2 linked regions of the uncultured Dysgonomonas sp. genome follow. Each later gene encodes a partner of the first gene's protein in a complex. Links are inferred from orthologs where the notes say so. Each region holds a gene or a part of one and is shown in the gene's direction. Other genes may lie near its edges.

Region 1 (3,079 bases):
TCATACCTGTGAAAAGCTTTACTCAGAAACTGGAACATTCCAATCCTGTCACGTTTGTGGGAACCGGAAAGCTGCAAGAGATAAAGCAGTATATGGAAGACAACGAAATAGACCTCGTAATCTTCGACGATGAACTGTCTCCAAAGCAGATTCGTAATATAGAAAAGGAGTTACAGGTGAAGATACTGGACCGTACCAGTCTTATCCTGGATATTTTTGCCATGCGTGCGCAGACTGCTTATGCAAAGACTCAGGTAGAACTGGCACAATATCAATACCTGTTGCCCCGGCTTACCCGTATGTGGACTCATCTCGACCGTCAGCGAGGCGGGGGTGTGATGATGCGTGGGGTAGGGGAAACCCAGCTGGAAACCGACCGCCGTATTATTCTCAACAAGATCGCTTTGCTAAAAGAAGAGTTGAAGAATATAGACAAACAGATGGCGTCTCAGCGCAAGAACAGAGGAAAAATGGTGCGCGTTGCCCTTGTGGGATATACCAATGTGGGTAAATCTACCTTGATGAACCTGTTGAGTAAGTCTGAAGTTTTTGCAGAGAATAAACTCTTCGCCACATTGGATACAACAGTGCGCAAAGTGATTATTGACAATCTTCCGTTTCTGTTATCGGATACGGTAGGATTTATCCGTAAGTTGCCGACTCACTTGGTAGAATCTTTCAAATCTACACTGGACGAGGTTCGTGAAGCGGATTTGCTGGTTCATGTAGTGGATATTTCCCATCCAAACTTTGAAGAACAGATTGAGGTGGTGAATAAAACGCTTTTGGAGATAGACAAGGAAGAGAAACCTACTATTCTGGTATTTAATAAGGTAGATGCTTTTACCTACACGCCAAAAGATGAGGATGATCTGACGCCTGCCACAAAAGAGAATATATCTCTGGAGGAACTGGAGAAATCGTGGATGCACAAGTTGCACGATGATTGCATCTTTATCTCGGCAAAACAAAAGATCAATATTGATGAATTGAAAAAGAAAGTTTACGAACGGGTAAAAGCTATTCATATAGAGCGCTATCCGTATAATGATTTTCTTTTTCAGAAGTATGACGATGAAGCTAACGATGCGTAAGGTAGTTTCGCACATAAAAGAATCATTGGAAGCGTATTATCCCGAAAGTGAAATTTCGGGATTTACGCGTATTATAATAGAGTATATTACAAAGAAGCCTTATCTGCAAGTATGTGTCGATCCGCCTGTTTTTACACCTGAATTACACGACCAGATAGATGTTATCCTGAACCGTCTGAAGCAATATGAACCGATACAATATATTATAGAAGAAACGGAATTCTATGGGTTACCGTTTTTTGTTAATCGGAATGTACTTATTCCCCGTCCTGAAACAGAGGAGCTTGTAGAGCTTATTCTCTCTGAAAATAAAAAATCAGGGTTGAGCCTGTTGGATATCGGTACAGGTAGTGGAGCTATTGCCGTTGCCTTGGCGAAAAATATGGACAGGGCTTTGGTTTCGGCATGGGATATTTCGTATAAAGCATTGGATGTGGCTGTACTTAATTCAAAAGCAAACTCAACAGATATTTCGTTTGGCAGGGTAGATGTGCTGGGAGATTATCCCACCGATAAGAAGTATGATATTATTGTCAGCAATCCGCCATACGTGTTGGAAAGTGAAAAGGAGCAAATGGAACAGAATGTACTGGAATATGAACCTCATACGGCTCTCTTTGTACCCGACAATAATGCGCTCCTGTTCTATAAGCGGATAGCAGATATAGCGCTGAATTTATTAACTCCGGCCGGAAGGCTTTATTTTGAGATTAATCAGGCAAAAGGTGCAGAGACTGTAAAAATACTTGAAACAAAGGGCTTTACAGACGTTGCTTTGTCTCAGGATTTAAGTAAGAAAGACCGGATGATAAGAGCTAAACTAAAACAATAAACCGAATGAAACTTTCCGAACCTCAAGCCCTCAATCGTGTAGCAGCTTATTGTTCCAAAGCAGAACGATGCGAGCTCGATGTGCGTAAGAAGCTTGTGGCATGGGAATTACCGGACGAAGCCGTTAAACGGATACTTGACCGCCTGAAGAAGGAACGCTATCTTGATGATACCCGTTTTGCAGGGAGTTTTATTAATGATAAGTTGAAATTCAATAAATGGGGAAAGACGAAAATCGTTTATGAACTAAGAAAACGGAATATCCCCGAATCGGTTTACAATCCGATACTGGAAGACCTGTCCGGCGATGAATTCGAGAAACAGCTGATGCATATCCTGGCTATAAAAGCTAAATTGATAAAAGCAAAGACAGAATATGAACGAAAGACAAAACTAATCCGTTTTGCTCTTGGACGTGGATTCTCTATGGATTTGGCAATCAGATGTGTGAATAAATTGCTCGGAGGTGATTATGAGGAATTTATTTCGTGATTTCCTTAATCTCTTTTTCCCTGACCTTTGTGTAGTCTGTAATCAAAGATTAAGCGAAGGCGAAGAGCATATCTGTACCGATTGTTTACTATTATTGCCCAAAACAAATTTTCATTTACAGCCTGATAACCGTCTTGAGCAATTCTTTGCGGGACGGATGCCATTCCGGCAAATAGCGGCGTTCGCTTACTTTGTCAAAGGAGGAAGCATTCAAAGTATAATTCACGAACTGAAATATAAACGTAATCCGGAAATAGGGCGTTTTATAGGAGCGTTGTGCGGAGAGAATATCAAAGACAGTACTTTCATTGCAGATATAGACTATCTGGTTCCCGTTCCCCTGCATCCTAAACGCCAGAAAGAAAGAGGATACAATCAGTCTCTGGAGATTTGTAAAGGCATATCGGATATAACAGGTATCCCCATAGATGACAAAACACTTATACGGAAAGTAAATAATAAGTCTCAGACAAAGAATGCCCGCTTCGACAGATGGAAGAATGTAGAAGATATCTTCAGTTTGTCTGATACTGATAATTTTGAGGGAAAACATATTTTGCTGGTCGATGATGTAATTACCACAGGTTCTACCCTCGAATCGTGTGCGAGAGAAATACTGAAATGCAAAGATTGCAGGATCAGTATTTATACTGTGGGAACAG
Region 2 (3,059 bases), 2.3 Mb from region 1 along the record:
AATGTCCCTATTATATTGCATAAAGTGAAAGTGTTGCAAGAGGTAGGTCTGGGATATCTCAAACTCGGTCAGCCTTCCACTACATTATCGGGTGGAGAATCGCAGCGTATAAAACTGGCATCCGAACTGGCCAGAATAGATACAGGGAATACTATATATATATTGGATGAACCTACAACAGGACTTCATTTCGAAGACATCAGAGTATTGCTCGGTGTATTAAATAAACTGGTAGACAGAGGCAATACAATCATTGTAATAGAACATAATCAGGATATTATAAAAAGTGCCGATTATATTATAGATATGGGGCCTGATGGGGGAATCGGAGGAGGTACAGTTGTTGCTGTGGGAAAACCGGAAGAGGTCATTAAAGAGAAAAATAGCTTTACGGCTGAATATCTAAGAGATGAGTTAAGTTAATTTATGAGAAAAGATAATTTTTTCAAAAAAATAGATATTATCTATTGCCAATGTGTAAAATTTACTATCTTTGTCGGGTGATAATAGAGAAACGGCAACTATAACATTTGAAGGTAGAAATGTAAAGAAAAATGAGGGCTTCCTCATGTCAATAAATAGACTTCACTTACTACTTTGAACGGGAGAATATCACATCCAACCTATAGTTTCCAATATCTGTTTTTGTCAGAAAAGAAATAAAATAAGAAGAATTGATGACATGTTACTATCTAGGCACACGTTATCTTTATCTTAAAAAGATATAATCGAACACAGAGTTGGTTCCTGAAATTACGAATGAACCAAATATCAGGCTGCAATCAGCTCTATTGTGTAGTTTTGTAAAGTTTGTGTTAAGGTTGGGAAGTCTGCGAAGGTGATTTCGCGGACTTTCTGTTTTTTATACGACCAACTTAACATTTAATTATTATAGAGTTGTTGAAAATACTTATATTATATAATTTCATAACTTACAACTTATTTTTACCTTTGTCCCCGAATTTAAAGGAAAAGAAATAAATTACTATGAGTCAGCTATCTTTATTGGAAAAACTTGATACTTTGGTTATGCGCTTCGAAGAAATAGGCAAGCTTATAACCGATCCCTCAGTTATTGCTGATATGAAGCGATATGTCAAGTTGAATAAAGAATATCGTGATTTGGAGAAAATAAGTATAGCCCGTAACGAGTATAAACAGTTGCTGACTACTGTAGAAGAAGCAAAAAATATCCTCGACTCAGAAAATGATGCTGAACTGCGGGAAATGGCCAGAGAAGAGCTCGATACGGCTAATGTACGTTTACCGGAACTGGAGGAGGAAATAAAACTCCTGTTAGTCCCTGCCGATCCCGAAGATAGCAAAAATGCGATTGTAGAAATACGTGGAGGTACAGGTGGAGACGAAGCTGCTATTTTTGCAGGTGATCTTTACCGTATGTATATCAAATACTGTGAACTCAAAGGGTGGAGAACAGAAATAACCAGCCTTACAGAAGGTACTTCGGGCGGATATAAAGAAGTAATATTCACTGTTACAGGTGAAGGTGTTTACGGAATATTGAAATACGAATCAGGCGTACATCGCGTACAGCGTGTACCCGCTACTGAGACACAAGGGCGAGTGCATACATCAGCTGCTACCGTTGCCGTACTACCCGAGGCAGAGGAAGTAGACGTGGAAATAAATCCGGCCGATATAGAGATGCAAACAGCCAGATCGAGCGGGGCTGGAGGTCAGAATGTAAATAAAGTGGAAACAAAAGTACAGCTGACACATAAGCCTTCAGGATTGGTTGTTGTCTGTCAGCAGGCCCGTTCCCAGTTAGCAAATAGAGAATTGGCAATGCAGATGTTGAGGACAAAACTGTATGATATAGAATTGTCCAAGTATCAGGCCGAAATAGCATCGAAACGCAAGACAATGGTATCTACGGGTGACCGGTCTGCCAAAATCAGGACTTACAACTATCCGCAGGGAAGAGTGACCGATCACCGTATCAATCTCACGCTCTATAACTTGTCGGGTGTGATGGATGGTGAAATACAACAAATAATAGACCAGTTGATTATAGCAGAGAATACTGAAAGATTAAAAGAGAGTGAACTATGACAAAGCAAGAATTATTTGAAAATATTAAAAAGAAAAAATCCTTTCTGTGTGTAGGACTGGATACTGACATAAAAAAGATACCTTCTCATCTTTTGGAAGAAGAAGATCCTATATATGCTTTTAACAAGGCGATTATAGATGCCACAGCCAAATATTGTGTGGCCTATAAACCTAATACTGCTTTTTATGAAAGCCTTGGAGTAAAAGGTATGATTGCTCTGGAGAAAACAATAGAATATATACGGATCAAGTATCCCGATCAGTTTATCATACTAGATGCCAAGCGGGGTGATATAGGTAATACATCTGAAATGTATGCCGTATCGGCATTCGAACACCTGAAAGCAAGTGCCGTAACAGTAGCGCCTTATATGGGAGAAGACAGTGTGAAACCATTTGTGAAATATCCGAAGAAATGGGTTATCCTATTGGCTCTAACCTCTAATAAGGGTTCTGCAGACTTCCAGTTAACGGAAGATAAAGCAGGGGAACGCTTATTTGAGAAAGTATTGAAGAAATCCCAGGAGTGGGCTACCGATGAACAACTGATGTATGTGGTAGGAGCTACGCAAGGTGAAATGTTTGCCGATATCCGGAAGATTGTGCCTGATCATTTTCTTTTAGTACCCGGAGTCGGTGCTCAGGGGGGTAGTCTGGCCGAAGTAGTGAAATATGGGATGAATTCGCAATGCGGACTATTGGTTAACTCATCACGTGCGATTATCTATGCTGATAATACACGCGAATTTGCTTTTGCTGCAACAGCGGAGGCTAAGAAAGTACAAGCAGAGATGGCCGGTTATTTAGAGAAAATTCTCTGATAAAGTTTATCTGAAAATATAAAGCCTCGCAAATATGTTTTGCGAGGCTTATTTTTTTTGTTAATGAGTTTTTGGGGATTATAGGTGTGCAGGATGGTATATTGTGTAAAAAAAATACGAAAACTGAACTTTTTGTTGTAAACTTGCGTTATCCTAAATATAAAC

What was found.
Region 2: the proteins of prmC (region 1) and prfA are in contact, whole or in part, in a crystal structure (PDB 2B3T), measured with the Escherichia coli proteins. The link is inferred for uncultured Dysgonomonas sp. from one-to-one orthologs.

What each region holds. Positions count from the first base shown.
Region 1 is NZ_LT599032.1:2,013,682-2,016,760, reverse strand. The notes cover bases 1-3,000. They hold prmC (peptide chain release factor N(5)-glutamine methyltransferase), read left to right. Parts: upstream 1-1,074; coding sequence 1,075-1,926; downstream 1,927-3,000. Other genes in these bases: QZL88_RS08535 (phosphoribosyltransferase family protein), read left to right, coding at 2,398-3,000; QZL88_RS08540 (regulatory protein RecX), read left to right, coding at 1,932-2,417; hflX (GTPase HflX), read left to right, coding at 1-1,094. In the rest of the region: more of QZL88_RS08535, read left to right, coding at 3,001-3,079. UniProt on the Escherichia coli protein: Methylates the class 1 translation termination release factors RF1/PrfA and RF2/PrfB on the glutamine residue of the universally conserved GGQ motif, i.e. on 'Gln-235' in RF1 and on 'Gln-252' in RF2.
Region 2 is NZ_LT599032.1:4,292,537-4,295,595, reverse strand. Bases 51-3,030 are described here. They hold prfA (peptide chain release factor 1), read left to right. Parts: upstream 51-987; coding sequence 988-2,073; downstream 2,074-3,030. Other genes in these bases: pyrF (orotidine-5'-phosphate decarboxylase), read left to right, coding at 2,070-2,894; uvrA (excinuclease ABC subunit UvrA), read left to right, coding at 51-423. In the rest of the region: more of uvrA, read left to right, coding at 1-50. UniProt on the Escherichia coli protein: Peptide chain release factor 1 directs the termination of translation in response to the peptide chain termination codons UAG and UAA.